Linked DNA regions of Desulfosediminicola ganghwensis. The protein of the gene in region 1 binds, or shares a complex with, the protein of each later gene. Links are inferred from orthologs where the notes say so. Each region holds a gene or a part of one and is shown on either strand. Other genes may lie near its edges.

Evidence for each region.
Region 2: the proteins of tig (region 1) and rpsG are in contact, whole or in part, in a crystal structure (PDB 3GTY), measured with the Thermotoga maritima proteins. The link is inferred for Desulfosediminicola ganghwensis from one-to-one orthologs. Residues at the interface, in WP_004081061.1 of Thermotoga maritima: Glu122, Val124, Val129, Leu130, Tyr133, Glu188, Gly259, Ile262, Tyr263, Glu266, Ser270, Glu273, Gln274, Glu277, Arg308, Gln311, Ile312, Ser315, Tyr316, Glu325, Arg329, Arg336, Leu363, Phe366, Trp367, Arg373, Leu377, Arg381, Leu384, Glu387; in WP_004081843.1 of Thermotoga maritima: Lys34, Lys52, Lys55, Glu59, Arg62, Gln63, Glu66, Asn67, Lys69, Val71, Arg95, Ala109, Lys110, Lys111, Gly112, Arg113, Pro114, Glu117, Glu121, Ile124, Ala125, Tyr127, Asn128, Asn129, Thr130, Gly131, Lys135, Asp139, Arg142, Met143.

What each region holds. Positions count from the first base shown.
Region 1 is NZ_CP050699.1:3,816,269-3,826,705, forward strand. The notes cover bases 4,881-7,733. They hold tig (trigger factor), read right to left. Parts: upstream 7,044-7,733; coding sequence 5,718-7,043; downstream 4,881-5,717. Other genes in these bases: clpX (ATP-dependent Clp protease ATP-binding subunit ClpX), read right to left, coding at 4,881-4,950; clpP (ATP-dependent Clp endopeptidase proteolytic subunit ClpP), read right to left, coding at 4,952-5,554; FCL45_RS16315 (thioredoxin domain-containing protein), read left to right, coding at 7,661-7,733. In the rest of the region: lon (endopeptidase La), read right to left, coding at 1,236-3,608; more of clpX, read right to left, coding at 3,682-4,880; more of FCL45_RS16315, read left to right, coding at 7,734-8,521; FCL45_RS16320 (PhoH family protein), read left to right, coding at 8,546-9,508; FCL45_RS16325 (pyridoxine 5'-phosphate synthase), read left to right, coding at 9,613-10,437. UniProt on the Bacillus subtilis protein: Involved in protein export. Acts as a chaperone by maintaining the newly synthesized protein in an open conformation. Functions as a peptidyl-prolyl cis-trans isomerase.
Region 2 is NZ_CP050699.1:5,060,487-5,073,512, reverse strand. What follows is about bases 1-2,785. They hold rpsG (30S ribosomal protein S7), read left to right. Parts: upstream 1-1,048; coding sequence 1,049-1,522; downstream 1,523-2,785. Other genes in these bases: fusA (elongation factor G), read left to right, coding at 1,598-2,785; rpsL (30S ribosomal protein S12), read left to right, coding at 645-1,016; rpoC (DNA-directed RNA polymerase subunit beta'), read left to right, coding at 1-480. Also shown: more of fusA, read left to right, coding at 2,786-3,676; tuf (elongation factor Tu), read left to right, coding at 3,701-4,891; rpsJ (30S ribosomal protein S10), read left to right, coding at 4,904-5,215; rplC (50S ribosomal protein L3), read left to right, coding at 5,261-5,890; rplD (50S ribosomal protein L4), read left to right, coding at 5,928-6,551; FCL45_RS21890 (50S ribosomal protein L23), read left to right, coding at 6,548-6,835; rplB (50S ribosomal protein L2), read left to right, coding at 6,919-7,740; rpsS (30S ribosomal protein S19), read left to right, coding at 7,758-8,033; rplV (50S ribosomal protein L22), read left to right, coding at 8,081-8,416; rpsC (30S ribosomal protein S3), read left to right, coding at 8,448-9,095; rplP (50S ribosomal protein L16), read left to right, coding at 9,147-9,563; rpmC (50S ribosomal protein L29), read left to right, coding at 9,560-9,748; rpsQ (30S ribosomal protein S17), read left to right, coding at 9,821-10,081; rplN (50S ribosomal protein L14), read left to right, coding at 10,141-10,509; rplX (50S ribosomal protein L24), read left to right, coding at 10,566-10,898; and more genes.

The DNA.
Region 1 (10,437 bases):
AGGGTTACAGTCTTATTGACTGTAACCCTTTTATCGTACTGGCGGGGCCGACGAGACTCGAACTCGCGACCTCCGGCGTGACAGGCCGGCATTCTAACCAACTGAACTACGACCCCAGTAATGACGCTTGACGCTCTGTCAAATTTTTGGTGGGCGGAACAGGGCTTGAACCTGTGACCCTCGGCTTGTAAGGCCGATGCTCTCCCAACTGAGCTACCCGCCCCGCGTCAGCGTGAGAGACTATTTACCAACTTCCCCCTGGCCCGTCAAGCAAATAAAAAACAAATGTTTAGCAATTGATAATAATATATGACACACCTGCTTTTATCAGGAAAAAGCTATGAACAAGGGCAACAAAAAAAGGGTTACAGTCTTATTGACTGTAACCCTTTTATCGTACTGGCGGGGCCGACGAGACTCGAACTCGCGACCTCCGGCGTGACAGGCCGGCATTCTAACCAACTGAACTACGACCCCAGTAATGACGCTTGACGCTCTGTCAAATTTTTGGTGGGCGGAACAGGGCTTGAACCTGTGACCCTCGGCTTGTAAGGCCGATGCTCTCCCAACTGAGCTACCCGCCCCGCGTCAGCGTGAGGGACTATTTACCAACTTCCCCCTAACCCGTCAAGCAAATAAAGTGCGATTTAATTTAAATCCCACAATTAATTATAGCCGCCGTGAATACAATGTAAAGGCAGACAAAACATGAATCGCTTTAACTCATCCCTATCCCATTGTGGTACCGATAAATACTCATAATATCAAAGGGCATGCTCTGTTCGAACCAGATCGAAAAACACAAAAAATAAAGCCCCTGCCGGGTAAACTGCTACCTTTACCCCTGATTACATTCTGACAACTTACTCAATTAATTAGAGACCGGAATGATTTTGACAGGACTGCCTATTATTTGAATGTGACGAGAAGAATAAAAGACAAGAAACAAAAAAAGGGTTACAGCCATAGTGACTGTAACCCTTGAATTGTACTGGCGGGGCCGACGAGACTCGAACTCGCGACCTCCGGCGTGACAGGCCGGCATTCTAACCAACTGAACTACGACCCCAGTAGTGACGCTTGACGCACGGTGAAAATCTTGGTGGGCGGAACAGGGCTTGAACCTGTGACCCTCGGCTTGTAAGGCCGATGCTCTCCCAACTGAGCTACCCGCCCTGCGTTAGCATGAGGGAGTATTTACCAATTTCCCCCTAACGCGTCAAGCAAAAAAGGTTCTAATGTGCTGAATTATGTTCCAATGCTTCGCCATTACTCGCTAACTCATTTGAAGTAAGCGTCTTTAGAACAGTCTCCCCTTCTTTCAATACAATTGCATGTTCCAGTACCTCATCCATATGTTCCACGAGCGTAATGTTGAGGCTTTTACGGATTTTTGTCGGTACATCAGCGAGATCACGCTCATTATCCTTCGGAATCAGAACATGAGTGATATTACCCCGTTTGGCAGCAAGTAATTTTTCGGTCAAACCGCCGATGGGTAAAATTCGACCTCGCAGGGTAATTTCCCCGGTCATTGCAAGTTCATGCCGCACAGGTGCCCTGAGTAATGCAGAGACCAAGGTAGTGGCAATGGTAATACCGGCAGACGGTCCATCTTTGGGAATTGCACCCTCCGGTACATGAACGTGTATATCGAGCTTCTGGTAGAAGTTTGATTCAAGCCCAAGCAGATCGGCACGTGAGCGGACGTAGGAAAGTGCTGCCTGTGCTGATTCCTGCATTACATCGCCAAGCTTACCGGTAATGGTCAACTTGCCGGAACCAGGCATCAGGGTAGCCTCGATGGTGAGCAACTCACCGCCGACTTCAGTCCAGGCAAGGCCGGTGGTAAGGCCAATTTCATCCTGCTCTTCAGCCAGGCCATATCTGTATTTAGGAGTTCCCAGGAACTTTACAGCTGACTGGGCACTGACCCGATACTTCTTGTCCTTTTCGTTCTTCTTCAGTCGATCACGGGCTATTTTTCTGCATAGTGAAGCGATGTTTCGCTCAAGATTACGTACACCGGCCTCCCTTGTATATCGCCTGATGACTTCGAGAATTGCCCCATCCGTCATCATGATATCGCCTATGGCAAAGCCATTTGCCTCAAGCTGTTTGGGAACCAGGTACCCTTCTGCAATCTTCAGCTTCTCCTGCTCGGTATAGCCGCGAATCTGGATGATCTCCATCCTGTCTTGAAGTGGAACCGGAATACCGTGCAGGTTATTAGCGGTAGTTATAAAAAATACTTCAGACAGGTCATAATCAATATCGAGATAATGATCGTTAAAGGCAGTGTTCTGCTCTGGATCAAGTACTTCAAGCAGCGCAGAAGATGGATCGCCACGGAAGTCCATGGACATTTTATCCACCTCATCGAGACAAAATACCGGGTTGGCAACATTCGCTTTCTGCATAGACTGAATAATCTTACCCGGCATAGCACCGATGTAGGTACGCCTGTGGCCGCGAATCTCTGCCTCATCCCTTACACCACCGAGTGACAGACGGGCAAATTTTCTGCCCATTGCCCTGGCAATCGAACGGCTGATTGAGGTCTTACCGACACCTGGAGGACCGACCAGACAAAGAATAGGACCCTTGATCTTTTTTACCTGGGTCTGGACAGCCAGGTACTCAAGAATTCGCTCCTTGGTCTTCTCCAGTCCGTAATGATCTTCGTCGAGAATCCGCTCGGCTTTGGCAATATCGAGCTGAGATTTGGATTTCTTCTGCCAGGGGAGGTTCACAATGCAATCGATGTAATTGCGGACAACTGTTGTCTCGGCAGACATCGGCGGCATATTTTTGAGTTTTTTCAGCTCCTTGAGCGCCTTATCCCGGGCAACCTGCGGCATCTTCTTTTTGCCTATCTGCTCCTCAAGCTCACCCATCTCATCCAGGCCATCTTCATTCTGGCCCATCTCGGTCTGGATCTCACGAACCTTCTCGCTCAGGTAATAATTTCGCTGGGTTTTGCCCATACGCATCTTTACCTTGGCGTTTATAGTCTTTTCCAGCTCGGCGAGCTCGATCTCCCGGTGAATTACCTCAAGAACCTTCTCTATTCTGGTAATTAAATCATCACATTCGAGAATCTCCTGCTTCTCATTTGCCTTTAACGGTAAATGCGAGGAAATGATATCCAGCATCTTCACCGGATCCTCGATAGTACTGACTGATTTCACCACCTCTTTGGCGATTTTCTTATTGGTAGAGGCAAACTCTTCGAAAAATTTACGAAGCTCTCGCTCATAGGCAATGAGTTCGCCTGTCTTTTCAATCTGGTCAGCCAGTTCCTGCACTTCAGCCTGCAGGAAATTCTCATTGGGAACATAAGAGATAACTTTAGCTCTCTTTTTCCCCTCGACCAGTGCCTTAATGGTACCGTCAGGTAAGCGCAGCAACTGCATAACTGAGGCGAGCGTACCATACTCGTAAATGCCGTCCTCTTCAGGATCATCTACGGCGGAGTCTTTCTGGGTAACAAGCAGAATTTCAGTACGCTTTTCCATCGCATCCTCTAAAGCGAGGATCGATTTTTTTCGTCCCACTACCAGTGGCGCTACCATGTGCGGAAAGATAACAATATCCCGCAGCGGCATAAGCGGATAGAGCTTAGTCACTTGTTCTCCTTTATGTCATAGCCGCGCCCGGCAAATGATGCCGGGCGTAAAATCAGGCTGTTTTCAACGAATCTTCGGGTGCATTCTGATACAGAACAACAGGATACTCACCATCAACGATTACCTGCTCAGAAATTACACATTCCTGAACGTTTTCTTTAGATGGCAAGTCGTACATAACATCCAGCATAGCCTCTTCCATTACAGAACGCAAACCACGTGCCCCTGATTTACGTTCGAGAGCCTTGCGCGCAATCGCCAGCAACGCCCCTTCTGTAAATCTCAGCTGAATACCTTCGAACTCGAAAAGCTTCTGGTATTGTTTGGTGAGAGCGTTCTTCGGCTCACGGAGGATACGCACCAGATCTTCTTCATGAAGTTCTTTCATGGTGGCAATAACAGGCAGACGCCCTACCAGCTCAGGAATAAGACCGAACTTTAGCAGATCCTCCGGCTGAACTGACGCCAGCAATTCGCCCAGGTCCTTCTTGTTCTCAGACATGACCTTGGCACCGAAGCCGATCGACTTTCTGCCTTCACGACGCTTCACTACCATATCGAGGCCAACAAACGCACCACCAACAATAAAGAGGATATTGGTGGTATCAATTTTCACCAACTCCTGCTGAGGGTGCTTGCGACCACCTTTGGGCGGAATCGAAGCAACGGTGCCCTCGATGATCTTCAGCAGTGCCTGTTGCACGCCCTCACCGGAAACGTCACGGGTAAGCGATGGACTGTCGGACTTCCTGGCAATCTTATCGATCTCATCGATATAAATGATCCCCCGCTCTGCCCGCTCGATATCGTAATCTGCAGACTGTAACAGGTTCACAAGGATATTTTCCACATCATCCCCAACATACCCGGCCTCTGTCAAAGTAGTGGCATCGGCCATGCAGAAAGGAACGTTAAGAATCTTGGCGAGAGTCTGGGCTACCAGGGTCTTGCCGGACCCGGTCGGGCCAATCAGGATGATGTTGGATTTTTGAAGTTCGACGGAATCGTCAGTTACTGGAGCGTCAATGCGCTTATAGTGGTTGTGCACAGCGACGGAGAGCACTTTCTTGGCGTAATCCTGTCCTATCACATAATCATTGAGATAGTCATGAATTTCCTTGGGCTTCAGCGAAGCGGCCATGGCTTCCTCACCAGGCTCCTCACCTCCATCACCCTCTTCATTGACGATCTCATTGCACAGTTCAATGCACTCATCACAGATGTAGACATCCGGACCAGCTATAAGCTTTTCAACTTCTTCCTGGCTTTTTCCGCAAAACGAGCAGTTACATTCAGGCTCGTTATTGTCAATATCGGCCATATTATTCTTCCTTATCTAAAACATCACGATTTACGATAACTTTATCAATTATACCATACTCCCTAGCTTCCACGGCACTCATAAAGTTATCCCGCTCTGTATCGAGAGAAATTTTCTCGACATCATGTCCGGTATGGTGGGCAAGAATCTTATTCAAATCTTCACGCATCCGGAGAATTTCCCTGGCGTGAATATCAATATCAGTAGCCTGCCCCTGAAAACCACCCATCGGCTGGTGAATCATAATGCGTGAATTGGGAAGCGAGTAACGCTTGCCAGCAGCACCGGCAGCAAGTAGCAAGGCACCCATCGAGGCCGCCTGGCCAAGACAGAGGGTTGCGATGTCACATTTAACATATTGCATGGTGTCATAAATCGCCATGCCTGAAGTTACGGAACCACCGGGAGAATTGATATAAAAAGTTACATCTTTCTCGGGATCCTCAGCCTCCAAGAACAGTAGCTGAGCAATAATAACATTGGCCACGTCGTCATTGACTGCTGAACCAAGAAAGACGATGCGTTCTTTCAGCAGACGGGAGTAGATGTCATATGCTCGTTCTCCTCGAGGACTCTGCTCAACTACCATAGGGACTAGATTCATATCGTCACACTCCTAAAATGGGACGACTGCAACGGGCACACGCCGGTTGCAGTCGTCTATGATTATTTATAAGATCCGACGGTGATACTTATAAGTTCACTATGCAGATCAAATATATATCCATTCCCGACATAATGCCAGGAGGCTGTTAACATTCTTTAGCTTATTCAGCCTTTTCCTCGCCCTCTGATTCAGCTGGAACTGGCTTTTCTGCAACCATTTCTGCGTTGTCGCGGAGGAAATGAAGAATCTTTTCGTTCAGCAGTTCATTCATGAATGGGAGAAGATCGTCACGGCTCTGGAAAAATTCCTTAACCTTTGCAACCGGCATGTTGTACTGATCACCGATACGCTGGAAACCGCGCTCGAGATCTTCATCTTCAACTTTGATAGACTCGGTCTCACCAATTTTCTTGAGAATGAAATCGCCACGAACACGCTTGGTGGCAACCTCTGAATTCTGCTCAGCCAGTTTCTCCTTGGAGAGACCTGCTGCCTCAAGACTTACCCCAGCCTGCTCAAGCTGCTGCTCAGTCTGCTTGATCATCTGCTCAATCTCGAAAGCAACCAATCTGTTCGGTACCTCGAAGTCATGGCTTTCGAGCAGTTTTTGCATGATTCTGTCGGTTACTACACCATCGTTTGCTTCTTCACGCTCTTTAATTTTGCGCTCGCTGATTGAAGCCTTCAGTGCATCCAGTGTCTCAAAGTTCTCGCTTACATCTTTAGCGAACTCATCGTTGAGCTCTGCGAGGACACGTTCTTTCACATCTTTAACGTTGATCTTGAACTCAACGGTCTTGCCTTTGAGAACCGGGTTTGGATGAGACTCGGGGAAATCCACCTCGTGGGTCGCCTCTTCACCCTTCTTCATGCCGATTAGCTTGGCCTCGAATTCTTCTCCCATCCGGCCTGAACCGACATCGACAGAGTAGTCTTCGTTTTTAACCTGCTTCATGGCTTCGCCGTCATGGTAGCCCTGGAAGTCTACCACAACAACATCACCTTTTTCGATCGCACGATCTTCAACAGAACGCAGAACAGCCATCTCTTTCTGCAGAGATTCGAGTTCAAGCTGCACTTCTTCATCTGTTACGAGAGCTTCAGGCTTCTCAATCTCGAGACCTTTGTACTCACCAAGCTCAAACTCAGGGCGGACATCGACGTTGGCGGAATAGGTGAAAGAACCGTCTTCGTTGTAATTTACACTGGTGATCTCAGGATGGGTAACAGCGTCGACATTCTCTTTTTCAATCACATCGAAGTAGGTTTCCTGAACAAGCTTTTCGCCAATCTCACCTTCAACCTGTGGTTTGTAATTCTTGATGACGATGGAGCGAGGTACCTTGCCGCGTCTGAAACCCTTCATCTTGGAATCTTTTTTCAGCTTGTCATACTCCGCGTTCAGTCTCGGCTGAACGTCGCTCTCCGGGATAGTTACTGTTACTTTTTTGGTCAGAGTACCGACACTTTCAATGTTTACTTCCATCTGAGTTTTCCTTTTTTTGAGTTCCCTATAGTCCATCAGCCACAGCATGCGTACGCGCCCGATCATTTCACCGGAGTTGAACTACGCCGCACGTTGATTCTATGACTGTCTGGATTTTTGTTGTGCCGGGGTGAAATGTAGAACGTTCATCGTGTCAGATCAGTGGTGCGAGAGGGGGGAGTCGAACCCCCACACCGTAAGGCGCCAGATCCTAAGTCTGGTGCGTCTACCAATTCCGCCACCCTCGCAAGTCCTGATCGTACTCCAACAATTTCGGCACGAACATATATTTCTAACCACTTTCCCCCAAACAATAAATCTCCTGAAGAGATAAGAGGAAATTAATTAACTTTAACCAAGTTCTTGTAATTCACATCACAGCCCCAGTCAAGACTCTAAAGCAGTCTTAACGAGCCCAAGTGCGAAAAAGATGCTATAAATACCATTTCGTGCGATCAGTTTCCAGAGTTTTTTCAAGTTGAGGTAACGATTACATGTTTGAATAGGCGATTTTCACACAGTGTGTTTGATTTATTTGTAAAAACGCTTAACATTGGCATAAGTCAGTTCTTCAGGACATTTCATTAGATCATCACCATAATATTATAGAGGTGCTTATGTTGCGCAAAACTTCCCTACTGGCCTGTACCGCCCTTCTCCTTTCCCTGCCACTCACAGCAAACGCTATTCAGAACACCGGAAAAAGCAACAAGCTTGAGTGGAAAGTGGTTGAGAATGTTCAGTTAGCAGGTAAACCGCTTGATTTCGCCCAGTCACTTGACGGAAAGCTAACGTACGTGCTGGATGATAAACATAATGTGGTGATTTACGACTACAAAGGCGATGAGCTAGGTACCATCCCGGCCGGAGAGGGAGTGACAGGCATTGACATTTCCGCAACCGGCGACTGGCTCTACCTTGTGGACACCTCCGCCAACACATTCACCAGAGTGAGCTTAAACTTTGTTCAGGAAATTGACATTACAGATTCCCCGTTTAAGGGTAATGCCGATGCGCCAGTTACCATGGTCATCTTCACAGACTTTGAATGCCCATACTGCAAGAAGCTCGAACCTGTATTGAACAAAGTTTTTGAGGCCAACAAAGACAATATTAAGCTTGTTTTTAAGAACATGCCACTCAGCTTCCACAAAATGGCTGAGCCAGCACACCGCGCTGTTATGGCGGCTGATCTGCAGGGTAAATTCTGGGAGTTTCACGACAAACTGTTTGCCGCACCGAAACTCTCTAATCAGCTCATTACCGATATCGCCGGTGGCCTTGGTCTCGACATGGAGAAGTTCGAAAAAGATATGAACTCTGGCCAGGTTCGCCAGAAAATTCAAAAAGACCTCAGTGACGCCAAACGTGCCGAGGTAACAGGAACACCAACCGTATTTATCAATGGACGTAGAGTTTCCGACAGATCGGTGCAGGCTTTCCAGAACATGATCAACGAAGAGCTTGTCGCCAAATAGCAAGCTTACATAAACAGTAACTTGATGAGTAAACAACAATTTAGCCAGGTTCTGGAGTTTGACGACAATCAGATAGCCATGAACCTCTTTGGAGATCTCAACAGGAATCTCCATATCATTGAGAACAGTTCCGGCGTGAAAATCAGCGCCCGTGGCAATAACCTGAACATCAGTGGCTTCCAGCACGATGTGGAAATAGCATCGGAACTGCTTTCTCAGCTCTATGAACTGATAGGCAAAGGGTATCCTGTCTACAGCTCAGATTTCGCTTTCGGTCTGCGTATTCTGGAATCCACTCCGAAGGCCAGGCTCGATAAGATATTTTTAGACAAGGTGTATGTCACCACCCAGAATCGGGTGATTTCTCCTAAAACAAAAAACCAAAAGATCTACATAGATGCCATTCGGGATAATGACATTGTCTTCGGCATTGGCCCCGCCGGTACCGGGAAGACCTACCTGGCTGTAGCCATGGCTGCCTCAGCTCTCGTCACCGGCCAGGTACGCTCGATCATTCTCACCAGACCGGCAGTGGAAGCTGGTGAAAAGCTAGGATTTCTGCCTGGCGACCTGGCACAGAAAGTCAACCCGTATCTGCGTCCGCTTCATGACGCGCTCAACGATATGGTCGGTGCAGAAAAGTGCCAGGACCTCGTTGAGCGAGGTGTTATCGAGATAGCACCTCTGGCTTTCATGCGCGGCCGAACCCTAAGTAATGCTTTTATTATTCTAGATGAAGCCCAGAACACGACCCGTGAACAGATGAAAATGTTTCTTACCAGGGTAGGTTTTGATTCCTGCGCTGTTATTACCGGTGACATTACCCAGGTTGACCTGCCGGTCAAACAGCACTCTGGCCTGGTGGAAGCGAAAAAACTTCTCAAAAACATTGAAGGGATCAGGTTTTGCACTTTCTCTAAGGCCGACGTGGTCCGTCACCCGCTGGTGCAGAAAATAATTCAAGCCTACGAAACGGATGAAGATTGATTTATCTTTCCTTATTCCGGTAAGATTGAAGGGATGAGAACCGTACTTGAGGCTCTCTTCCCTTTTTAATTTCAGAATTCATCATATAATCCCGACATCCTATCATGCCCGTAGATATCTCTACCCAGTACACACTGCCATCGTTCCCTGTTAATATTGAGAAACTGAAACGCAGGACTCAATGGTTCATGAACCAATTGGAGGTCAACGGACATTCCGTTTCCATACTGCTCATAGACGATGAAGAAATGAGCAGATTCAACAATCAGTATCGTGGTAAAGAAGGACCTACCAACGTTCTCTCTTTTCCTTTATTCGAAGCCACCGAGGAATCTCCCTTCTCAGAATTGCCCATTGATGAGCTGGGAGATATCATTATCTCCCTCGACACTGCCCTTCGTGAAGCTCATGAACTAGACCAGCCTTTTCCTTTCCGCCTGAACTGGCTTATCGTTCACGGATTGCTTCACCTGCTGGGTATGGATCATGAACGAAGCGAGCAGGAAGCTCTTGAGATGTATGATAAAGAGCAGGAGTTACTTTCCCGATTTGAACACTACAGGAGAAATCAAATGACGCATCTTGCAATTAACGTCGATCACATTGCAACAATTCGCCAGGCACGGGGAACCACCGAACCAGACCCGGTAACAGCCGCCGCAATGTGTGAGCTCGCCGGCGCTGAAGGTATCGTTATCCACCTGCGCGAAGATCGTCGCCACATCCAGGATCGCGATGTACATATTCTTCGCAAAACCATTAAAACCAAGATGAACCTTGAAATGGGCGCCACTAAAGAGATGATCGGTATCGCCCTGGAAGTAATTCCTGATCTTGTCACTCTGGTACCGGAAAAACGTCAGGAACTGACTACCGAGGGTGGTCTTGATGTAATAGGTCAGAAAAAGAAAATTGCTAAAGCAATAGAG
Region 2 (13,026 bases), 1.2 Mb from region 1 along the record:
GAACCCCTGATGGAGGGTACCGTAGTTCCCAACGACATCCTCAGCGTACTGGGTGTCAAAGAGCTGGCGAAATTCCTGGTGAATGAGATTCAGGAAGTATATCGTCTGCAGGGTGTTAAAATCAATGATAAGCACATCGAGGTCATTGTACGCCAGATGCTGAAGCGCGTAATGATTACTTCCGCAGGAGACTCTAAGTTCATGATAGGTGAGCAGGTCGAGTGGTGGAAGTTTGAAGAAGAGCGTGATAAGCTGATGAGCGAAGGACTGATGCCTGCGGTAGCGGAACCTCTGCTCCTCGGTGTAACAAAGGCTTCACTGTCAACCGAGAGTTTTATCTCGGCGGCATCCTTCCAGGAGACCACGAAAGTTCTGACCAATGCGGCTATGGCCGGAAAAGTTGACGAACTTGCCGGACTTAAGGAGAATGTCATCATGGGCCGGTTAATTTCTGCCGGTACTGGTCTTGACGGTCGGTAGCTAAAGCATGTTAAATTTAGGTTGAAGTACTATTTGGTCTTGACACTCCAATGGCGTTAGGGTAAATATCATCTCTTTCGTGCAAAATTTTTAGTGGCGAGATCCGTAACTGGTTTGTCAGAAATTATATATTAACTGTTATTCAAACAGGAGCAGTAGACGCAATGCCAACTATTAACCAACTCGTTAGGCGTGGCAGAAAGAAGATTGTCAAGAAGACAAACACTCCCGCCTTGAAAGGTTCTCCGCAGAAAAGGGGTGTATGTGTAAGGGTTTACACTACTACACCGAAAAAGCCAAACTCAGCGCTTCGTAAAGTTGCCAGGGTAAGACTTACAAACGGTATTGAAGTAACATCCTACATTCCGGGTATCGGACACAATCTGCAGGAGCACTCGGTTGTGTTGATCCGTGGCGGTAGAGTAAAAGATCTTCCTGGTGTTCGCTATCACATCGTACGTGGTACCCTCGACTCCCTTGGTGTTTCCGATAGGCGTCAGGGTCGTTCAAAGTATGGAGCCAAGCGTCCTTCCTAGTGGGGGGCGGGGCCTGATGGAGAAAAATTAATATGTCTCGTAGAAAAGTAATTAGTCGGCGTCCGATCGACACTGATCCTCGTTTCAACAGCGTGCTGGTGAGTAAGTTTACCAACGGTCTGATGGAGCGTGGTAAGAAGAGCCTCGCAATGCGTATCTTTTACGATGCGATGGATCTCGTTGACAGTAGAGTGCAGGATGATGATGCTATCAACGTCTTCGAAGGAGCAATGGAGAACGTTCGGCCTAAGGTAGAAGTTAAGTCCCGCCGTGTTGGTGGTGCTACCTACCAGGTGCCGATGGAAGTTCGCCAGACCCGTAGAAACGCATTGGCAATCCGCTGGATTATCGGCTTCGCAAAGTCTCGCTCAGGCAAGTCTATGTCTGAGAAGCTTGCTGCAGAGTTCATCGATGCATACAATAATCGTGGCGCGGCTGTTAAAAAGCGTGACGATACGCATCGTATGGCTGAAGCCAACAAGGCTTTTGCCCACTACCGCTGGTAGGGCAGATAGACGACATCGAGCGATGCTATGGGTTGGCATCAGCACTTACTTAATTTCTTTATTTGAGGGAGGGCGATGGCAACCCAGGTTGAGCTGACAGACGTCCGTAATATCGGCATCATGGCGCACATCGATGCTGGTAAGACAACGACCACAGAGCGCATACTCTATTACACAGGTCGTTCGCATAAGTTAGGCGAAGTTCATGAAGGCACAGCCGTTATGGACTGGATGGAGCAGGAACAGGAAAGAGGTATTACCATTACCTCGGCAGCAACGACCTGTTACTGGCATGATAAAAAAATTAACATCATCGATACGCCGGGTCACGTAGACTTCACAGTTGAGGTCGAACGTTCCCTGCGGGTGCTTGACGGTGCGATCGCAGTATTTTGTGCCGTAGGCGGTGTCGAACCGCAGTCAGAGACTGTATGGCGGCAGGCCAACAAGTACCATATCCCGAGAATAGCGTTCGTTAACAAGATGGACCGCGTCGGGGCTAATTTCGAACGTTGTGTTTCGATGATAGAGGGCAGGCTTGGAGCCAACGCGGTTCCAATCCAGATCCCCGTCGGCGCTGAAGCCGAGTTTGAAGGGGTGATAGACCTCGTTAAAGAGAAGATGCTCTCCTTTACAGAGCACACTCTTGGTCAGGAAGTTGTAGAGAAAGATATTCCTGCCGAATACACTAATGATTTCACGGCCGCACGTATGGCACTCCTCGAGAAGTTGGCCGACTTCGATGAGGATGTCATGGAAAAATACTTGAGTGATACGAAAGTATCTGCGACTGAGATCTATAACGCTCTCAGAAAGGCAACATTGGGTTTGGATCTCGTACCAGTGTTGTGTGGGAGTGCGTTTAAGAATAAAGGTGTCCAGCCTCTGCTCGATGCAGTGGTCGACTATCTTCCTTCACCTCTTGATGTTCCGGCTATTGACGGAATAGATAAGGACGGGGAAGAGGTCACCAGGAAAACCGACCCCAATGAAGCTTTCGCCGGGTTGGTATTCAAGCTGATGAGCGATGCGTTTGTTGAGAATCTCGCCTTTGTCAGAATTTACTCCGGTAAACTGGCTGTGGGGGATAAGGTCTTCAATCCGGCTAAGAAAAAGCAGGAGAAGGTCAGCAAGATTCTCAAGATGCACGCAAACAAACGCGAAGAGGTACGAGAGGTCGTAGCTGGTGATATCTGCGCCATTGTTGGTTTGAAGTTCACAACCACCGGTGATACGCTTTGTGAGAAGGGGGATTACATCATGCTTGAGAGCATGGATTTCCCGGATCCGGTGATTGGGGTTGCCATTGAACCAAGCACTAAGGCGGAAGAGAAAAAACTGGCTGAGTCTCTCCGAAGAATCGCCCTTGAAGATCCGTCATTTACTATCTCAACAGATAGTGACACGGGTCAGACAATTATTTCCGGTATGGGGGAACTTCACCTGGAAATAATTGTTCACCGACTGCTTCATGAGTTCAAAGTCGGTGCAAAGGTCGGTACACCACAGGTTGCCTATAAGGAGACCATTACCAAGGCGTGCCAGGCCGAAGGCAAGTTTGACCAACAGACTGGTGCTAAAGGTATGTATGGTCATGTGGTTCTCGAAGTTGAACCGCTGGCCCAGGGTGAAGGGTTTGTGTTTGAGTCCGCCGTTGACGAAGAACAGATCCCGACCGAATTTTTGGGAGCTATTGAAAAGGGAGTTGGCGATAGTCTTGACTCCGGCCCACTGATTGGTTACCCGCTTACAGATATAAAAGTACGATTATGCGGCGGGTCATATCATGAAGACGAATCTTCGGATATGGCATTTGGGGTAGCATCTTCCATGGCGATTCGCAGGGCAACCGCGGAGGCTGAGCCGGCACTGTTAGAGCCGGTTATGGATTTGATTGTTTTGACCCCGGAAGATTACATCGGTGACGTGATTGCTGATTTAAACAGTAAGCGCGGCAAGATTGTCGGTGTAGAGGCTGAAGGTGATCTGCAGAACGTTAAGGCCCATGTACCGTTGGCCGAAATGTTCGGATATTCGACATCACTGAGGTCGGCAACACAGGGAAGGGCAAATTTCACAATGCAATTCCTGGAATATAATATAGTACCCGCTGCCAAGGCAGAGGCAATTATTAAAAAAATCAGAGGGATCTAAGTCCAAGTAAATTGGGGTATTACTATGGCTAAGGAAAAATTCGAAAGGACTAAACCGCATGTCAATGTCGGCACTGTTGGCCACATTGATCACGGTAAGACCACATTGACAGCCGCGATTACTCGTGTACTGGCAACCAAAGGCCAGGCTAAGTTCACTGATTTCAGTGATATTGATAAAGCGCCTGAAGAAAAAGAGCGTGGAATCACTATTGCCACTGCCCACGTAGAGTACGAAACTGAGAATCGTCACTATGCTCACGTGGATTGTCCAGGCCATGCCGACTACATCAAGAACATGATCACTGGTGCAGCACAGATGGACGGTGCAATTCTGGTTGTTGCTGCAACCGATGGTGCTATGCCTCAGACCCGCGAGCATATCCTGCTTGCACGTCAGGTTGGTGTACCCGCAATCGTTGTGTTCCTTAATAAATGCGACATGGTCGATGATGAGGAACTGATTGAGCTGGTTGAGATGGAACTTCGTGAACTGCTTGATAAATACGAGTTCCCGGGCGATGATATTCCGTTTGTACAGGGTTCAGCTCTGCTTGCACTCGAGAATCCTGAAGATCCTGAGAAAGCAGCATGTATCTGGGAGCTCATGGAGCAGGTAGATGCGTATATCCCAGAGCCTGTACGAGACGTTGATCAGGCATTCCTGATGCCGATTGAGGACGTTTTCTCCATCTCCGGTCGTGGTACCGTTGCAACCGGTCGTGTTGAGCGTGGTATCATCAGGGTTGGTGAAGAAATCGAGATCGTCGGTATCAAAGAAACCCAGAAAACAACCTGTACCGGTGTTGAGATGTTCAGAAAACTTCTCGACGAAGGTCAGGCTGGTGATAACATCGGTGCTCTGCTGCGCGGTGTTAAGCGCGAAGATATCGAGCGTGGTCAGGTTCTTGCCAAGCCAGGTTCAATTACTCCGCACACCCAGTTTGAAGCAGAAAGCTACATCCTCGGAAAAGACGAGGGAGGCCGTCATACTCCATTCTTTAACGGGTATCGTCCGCAGTTCTATTTCAGAACAACTGACGTTACAGGAGTAGTAACTCTTCCGGAGGGAACCGAGATGGTCATGCCCGGAGACAATGTTTCTATTACTGCCGAGCTGATCACTCCTATCGCTATGGATGAGGGACTTCGTTTTGCTATCCGTGAGGGTGGTAGAACTGTTGGTGCCGGCGTAGTAAGCAAAATTATTAAATAAAGGTGTACGATGATACCTACAGAAAAAATTCGTATTCGTTTGAAAGCTTACGATCATAAACTGCTCGACCAGTCTACTTCTGAGATTGTAGAGACAGCAAGAAGGACCGGCTCTGCTGTGGCGGGTCCGATTCCTCTGCCGACTACTGTGAACAAGTTCTGCGTTCTCCGTTCACCGCATGTAGACAAAAAGTCCAGAGAACAGTTTGAAATGAGAACCCATCGTCGTTTACTGGATATCCTTGAGCCTACCCAGCAGACTATTGATCTGCTGATGAAACTCGAGCTCTCCGCTGGCGTCGATGTTGAAATTAAGCTGCCTTAACCGGCAGGCGATATTGCAAAGTAAATTGAAGCATCGGGTGCAATTATGCCAAAGACAATGGGTATTTTAGGAAAAAAGGTTGGAATGACCCGCATCTACACCGAACTGGGGCAGGCAGTACCAGTTACAGTTGTAGAAGCAGGACCTTGCAAGATTCTCCAGATTAAAACTGTAGAGAATGACGGGTACAGCGCAATTCAGGTTGGTTTCGACCAGCAGAAAGCGCAAAGGGTTAACAAACCAACTGCAGGCCACTTGAAAAAATCTGACTCAGATGGCTTCTACCACATCCGCGAGTTCAGAGTAGCTGCGGACGCTTCTTACGAGGTGGGTCAGGAGGTCAGCATTGAGGAGCTTTTCAAGGTTGGTGATGTTGTTGACGTTCAGGGAACCAGCAAAGGTCGCGGTTTCCAGGGTGTTGTCAAGCGCTACGGCTTTAAAGGTGGTTGCTCAACACATGGCTCCATGTTCCATAGAGCACCAGGTTCAATCGGTTGCTCAGCCTGGCCGAGTCGCGTTATGAAGGGAAAGAAGATGCCCGGTAGAATGGGTAATGATACCGTTCTGAAAAAGAACGTTATTGTTATGGATGTTCGTGCAGATGAGAATGTTGTTCTGCTTAAGGGACCTGTTCCTGGGGCCAAAAATGGCCTTTTGAAAATTTTTTCCAAATAATTGATGTCGGAACGAGATCAGGTTCGAGGAGATAATAATGTCAACTATAAACGTAGTTAACACCAAGAATGAGAACGTCGGTCAGGTAGAACTGAACGATGACGTTTTCAATCTTGAGGTGAAGGAGTATATCCTCCACGATGTAGTTCGGATGCAGCGCGCTGCCCGTCGTGCAGGTAATGCCTGTACCAAAACCCGCGTTGAAGTAAGCGGTGGTGGAGCCAAGCCATGGCGTCAGAAAGGCACTGGACGCGCACGCGCCGGTAGCCGTACTTCTCCTATTTGGAGAGGTGGTGGTGTAACTTTCGGTCCCAAGCCACGTGATTACAGTTTCAAGCTGAACAAGAAAGTTAAAAAGCAGGCACTGGCGATGGCCATGAGCGCTCGTCTTCAGGAAAACAACGTGGTTGTGCTCGAAGACTTCGCTATGGAAGATATCAAGACCAAAGATTTCATGGGCGTGATGAAGGCGCTTGAGATCGAGAACGGTCTGATCGTAATCGACGGAGACAACGATAACCTGAAGCTTTCATCCAGAAATGTAAATGGCTTTAAGGTTATGCCTTCGGAAGGACTCAATGTATACGATGTGCTGCTGCACAAAAAACTGGTCCTTGTAAAACCTGTAATAGAAAGCCTTGAGAAGAGGTTGATGGCATGAAAAATATCTACGGCGTTTTAAAGGGGCCCTGCCTCACAGAGAAGGCCGCCTTGTTACAGGAAGAAGGCGGCAAGGTCGTCTTTAAGGTACATCCCAAGGCGAACAAGATAGAAATCAAAAAAGCAGTTGAGACCATGTTCAACGTTAAAGTTAAGGACGTGAGAACTGCTAACATGCACGGAAAGCAGAAGAGGGTTGGCCAGAAAATTGGAATGACCAATGACTGGAAAAAAGCGTACGTTACCCTCGCTGAAGGTGAGATTAACTTTGCTGACGAACTGTAATCAGCAAATGATCAACGTGCTGTAAACTCTCTCATATTGAATGATTCTATCTAATTTTATCATGATGGAGCGATTGGGAAACCATGGCTATTAAGACATATAAACCAACATCAGCCGGTAAGCGACACCAGGTATCAATTAAGAATCCTGACCTGTCCAGCAAACGCCCGGAAAAGAGTCTGGTGACAAGCCTGTCAAAGACCGGCGGAAGAAACAATTACGGACGTATTACCTCACGCCACATTGGCGGTGGACACAAACGTAAATATCGTATAATTGATTTCAAGCGTGACAAAACTGAAATCGACGCTAAAGTGGTAGCGATTGAATATGATCCGAACAGATCTGCTAATATCGCACTGCTCAGCTACGTGGATGGTGAAAAGCGTTACATTTTATCTCCAAACGGAGTTGCTGTAGGCGATGTAATAGTTGCAGGGGATAACGTTGATATCCAGCCCGGCAACTGCCTGCCGATGAATAATATCCCGCTTGGTACTGTTATTCACAACCTTGAGATGAAGATCGGTAAAGGCGCACAGCTCGTGCGTTCAGCTGGTGCTTCAGCTCAGCTCATGGCTAAAGAAGGTGAATACGTACTGGTACGTCTGCCTTCCGGTGAGGTTCGAAAATTCCACAAGAATTGTCGCGCCTGTATCGGTTCTGTAGGCAACAGCGAGCACGGCAGCGCCAAGCTCGGTAAAGCCGGTCGTAACAGATGGAAGGGCAATAGACCACACGTTCGTGGTGTTGCCATGAACCCTGTTGATCATCCAATGGGTGGTGGTGAAGGTAAGAGTTCCGGTGGACGTCATCCTTGTACTCCTTGGGGTTATCCGACAAAAGGATACAAGACCCGGAAGAAGAAGGCTTCAGACAAGTATATTGTCAAGAAGAGATCATAATAATCAAGGAGTAACGTATGTCCCGTTCAATTAAGAAGGGTCCATTCATTGACGATCACCTGATGAGGAAAGTCCAGCAGACTTTAGAGTCTGGTTCTCGCAAAGTTATCAAAACCTGGTCTCGTCGCTCGGACATTAGTCCTGAGATGGTTGGACTGACCTTTGCAGTACACAATGGAAAAAAATTCATACCAGTTTTTGTCTCTGAGAACATGGTAGGTCACAAACTCGGTGAGTTTTCACCGACCAGAACCTATTATGGACACGCTTCAGACAAGAAAGGTAAAAAATAATATAGAAACATCACAGTTTCTGGTACGACTCATTGGGAGTACATACTATGGAAGCACGAGCCGTAGGGAAATATATTAGAATATCCCCACAGAAGGCACGATTGGTAGCAGATGTGGTTAGAGGCATGAACGTAGATCAAGCCATAACCACCCTTCGCTTCATGCCTAAGAAGGGAGCGGGTATTCTGCGTAAGGTAATCGAGTCTGCAGTAGCGAACGCAACTCAGGACGATCAGGCCGACGTTGATAATCTGTATGTTAAGACGATAATGATCGACGGTGGCCCATCACTGAAAAGGATTCGTCCGCGGGCAATGGGACGGGCAACCGGTATCATCAAGAGAACCAGTCATATCACTGTCATTCTTGATGAGAATGAATAAATTTTAGACTAAGCACTCTTTGGAGGTTGTTTTGGGCCAGAAGGTAAATCCACTAGGACTCAGACTGAACATTACCCGGACCTGGGACTCAATCTGGTACGCAGATAAAGAGTATTCGTCTTATCTGCTCGAAGACCAGAAAATTAAAAAGTTCCTGAAAAAACGTCTTAAGCATGCAGGTCTTGCTAAAGTCGTTATCGAGCGTACCGGCGAGAAAGTTCGCGCCAAGCTCTTTACCGCAAGACCGGGTATCGTAATTGGAAAGAAAGGCTCCGAGATTGAGATCCTGAAAAAAGATCTCGAAAAACTCGTAAGTCGCAAAGTGACTCTGGATATTCAGGAAGTTCGTCGTCCTGAAGCTGATGCTCAGCTTGTTGCAGAATCCATAGCTTCACAGCTTGAGCGACGTGTTGCTTTCAGACGCGCCATGAAAAAAGCTGTTAACTCCGCACTTCGTTTTGGCGTACAGGGAATCAAGATCTCTTGTTCCGGTCGTCTCGGTGGTGCTGAGATGTCCAGATGCGAATGGGTTCGTGAGGGCCGTGTACCTCTGCACACACTGCGTGCGGATGTTGACTACGCTCTTGCCGAAGCAAATACCACTTATGGTATTATCGGTGTAAAAGTCTGGATATTTAAAGGCGAAGTTCTGAGCGATAAAGAAGCACCGGCTGCATAAGCCAGGATCAGCAATCAGAGCACACATCCAAATTTTTATCTGGAGTAAATGATGTTAAGTCCAAGAAAGGTTAAGCATAGAAAGGTCTTCAAAGGAAGAATGAGAGGTACCGCATACCGCGGATCTTCCATCTCTTTCGGTGAATTCGCCTTGAAAGCTTTAGGCTGTGGCAAAATGACCGCCCAGCAGATTGAAGCTGCACGTATTACCATCAACAGAACTATGAAGCGTGGTGGTAAAGTTTGGATCCGTGTATTCCCGGACAAGCCGATCACCAAGAAGCCAGCGGAAACTCGCATGGGTAAAGGTAAAGGTAGTCCAGAGTACTGGGTAGCACCAATTAAACCTGGCAAGATCCTCTACGAGGTTGCTGGTGTAGATGAGACACTTGCCGTGAAGGCACTTACGCTGGCCGGCAACAAATTGCCGTTCCCAACAAAAGTGATCACCAGGAGGACCACTTTATGAAAGCAGTAGACATTCGTAAAATGTCCGACGAAGAATTGATCAAGAAAGAGAAAGAATTGTGTGAAGAACTTGGAAATCTTTCATTTCAGCACAGAATCAGACCTCTTGAAGATACCTCGCGTTTGAAAAAAATTAGAAAAGATATTGCTAGGATACAGACCGTTCGTAATGAGGTAGCCGCTTAGTAAGGTGGCTCCTCAAAATAAATTTAAAAATGGTAACATCCTCGCACTACTACATCACGAATTGATTAAATTATGAGTGAAAATACAAAGTCCAGAAAGACAAGAACCGGTTCTGTTGTTAGCAACAGAATGGAGAAGAGTGTTGTCGTCCGGGTCGAGCGCAGGGTTCGTCACAAACTGTATGGCAAATATGTGAAAACCAGCGTCAAGTACCTGGCTGATGATCCTGAGAACTGTTGCAACATTGGTGACACTGTTCTTATCGAGGAATGTCGTCCACTGAGTAAGAAAAAACGGTGGCGTGTTAAAACCATACTGCAGCAGGCTGTATAAGCGTTTTCTCCCCAGGGGAAAACGCCTGAACTGCTACAGATAAGATATCAGGTGAAATTATGATTCAAACAGAAACAATACTCAATGTTGCCGATAACTCCGGTGCCAAGAAGGTAATGTGTATCAAAGTTCTTGGCGGCTCCAAAAGGCGCTATGCTGGAATTGGTGACGTTATCACGGTTGCTGTTAAGGAAGCTATTCCGCACGCCAAGGTTAAGAAGGGTGAGGTCATGAAGGCCGTTATCGTTCGTACCGCCAAAGAGATGGAACGCATGGACGGAACCTGGGTTAAATTCGACGAGAACGCAGCAGTCATTCTTTCAGGGTCCGGTGAGCCGGTCGGTACTCGTATTTTCGGCCCGGTTGCCCGTGAGCTGAGAAACCAGGGTTTTATGAAAATTATTTCATTGGCCCCGGAAGTACTTTAACCGATTGCAAATCGTTCTCGACATTGAGATACATTGACTGAATAAAGGTATTGAAAATGAGACAGGGTAGAACATACCTGAAAAAAGATGATCAGGTTGAAGTGATCGCCGGTAAAGATAAGGGCCGCGTTGGTAAAGTCCTACGTGTGCTGCCGGCTGAGAATAAGGCGGTTGTTGAACGCATTAACATGATCAAGCGCCACACCAAACCGACTGAGATGGGCCAGCAGGGCCAGATCGTCGAGAAAGAGGCCCCGATCCATGTTTCGAATCTCCAGCTTATCTGTCCCGAGTGCACCAAGACTGGTCGTATCGGTAAGAAAGAACTGGATGATGGCACCAAGGTTCGTTACTGCAAAAGCTGCGGCGAGTCCATCGAGTCCAAATAATATAACGATAAGGCTTACACGCTAGGAGTATATACATGGGTGCGCTGAAAGAATTATATATAAATGAGGCCATTCCGGCTCTCAAAGAGGAATTTGGCTATAAAAATGCCATGCAGGTTCCCAAGATTGAGAAGATCATTCTCAATATGGGATTGGGTGAAGCTGTACAGAACCCGAAAATCGTTGAGGGTGCGGCTGATGAGTTGACCAAAATTGCTGGTCAGCGTGCAGTTGTAACCAAGGCTAAGAAGTCCATTGCGACATTCAAGCTTCGTGAGGGAATGCCGATTGGTTGTAGGGTTACCCTTCGTGGTGAGAAGATGTTAGATTTCTTCTCCAAGCTGGTCAACATCGCCTTGCCACGTGTACGTGACTTCCGTGGACTTTCTCCAAAGACGTTCGATGGTAGAGGAAACTTCTCCATGGGTGTTAAGGAGCAGATCATCTTCCCAGAGATTGATTACGATAAGATCGACAAGATCAAAGGCTTGAACATCACAATCGTAACCTCTGCAAATACTGACGAAGAAGCTTGTTTCCTTCTGAAGAAGATGGGAATGCCCTTCAAAAAATAGAATCGGTATTTTTGTACTGAGGATAACTAAAGAGAAAATCTGGAGGTCGTTTTGGCTAAGAAATCCATAATTGCTAAGGCACAAAGTAAACCAAAGTTTGGTGTGCGGAAGTACAACAGATGTCCAATCTGCGGACGTCCTAGAGCTTTCATCAGAAAGTTCGGTATCTGCAGAATTTGTTTCCGTAAGCTGGCGTCCAGTGGTGAAATCACTGGTGTTACCAAATCGAGTTGGTAAACCAGCAAAACCAACTTTGTTTGATTAGTAGATTACTTAAACAGAATAAGGAGTGTTCGCTATGTCAATGAGCGATCCCCTGGCAGATATGCTGACCAGGATCCGAAACGCAGTAATGGTAAAATTTGATACCGTTGACATGCCTAAATCGAACGTAAAGGTGAATATCGCCAAGGTTCTGAAAGATGAAGGCTTTATCAACGACTATCAAGTTTCCGACAAAGGAGTTCAAGGAACGCTTACTCTTACCTTGAAATATGGCCCGGATGGTGAAGCTGTGATCAGGGGCATTAAACGTGTAAGTAAGCCTGGTCTCCGAAAGTATGCCAAAGCAAGCGCAATTCCCACAGTCCTTTCCGGACTTGGTGTGGCAATTGTTTCTACTTCGAAAGGCATCATCACTGATAAACAAGCAAGGGCCCTGAACACTGGCGGGGAGATCATTTGCGAGATTTGGTAATTTCGCAAATAAGGAGGTAATTATGTCTCGTATTGGTAAGCAACCAATTCCTGTGCCCGCTGGAGTGAAAGTTGACATCATGGGTCAGCAAATCACAGTTACCGGGAATAAAGGAAGTCTGGAACTTGAAGCGCGTCCTGAAGTTGAAATTAAGCTCGAGGACAATCAAATTATTGTAAATGGTCGTGACGAAAGCAGAAAAACAAATGCGTTCCGCGGTCTGTTCCGTAGCCTCGTAAACAACATGATCATTGGTGTTGTCGAAGGTTTCAAAAAAACTTTGATTATCGAAGGTGTTGGTTACAAGGCAAATGTTGCCGGTTCCAATCTCACCTTGAATGTAGGATTCTCCAACCCAGTTGACTTTACACTTCCCAAAGAAGTGCAGGCAACCGTTGAAGGCGCCAACAAGATTACACTTGAATCTATTGATAAAAATCTCCTCGGCCTTACCGCCGCCAAGATTCGTCAGATCAGAAAACCTGAGCCATACAAGGGCAAAGGTATTCGCTACGAAGATGAACATATCGTACGTAAAGTCGGTAAAGCTGGTGCTAAATAATTTCTCGTAACGTTTTACGTTGCAGGTAAAATTTATAACGGAATAGAACTATGGCTAAGACGAATCCCAGGACAGTCGCGAGAGCGAAGCGTGTCCGTAGAATTCGAAAAAAGATCACAGGTACAAGCGAGCGGCCACGTCTTAGAGTATTTAAAAGCAACAAGCACATTTACGCTCAGATTATTGATGACGTAGCAGGTCGTACTCTTGCAGCAATGTCCACCATCGATAAAGAATTCGCTGTTGGTGAGGATGCCAGTAAAACTGGAGCTGCAAAAGCTGTTGGAATGAAAA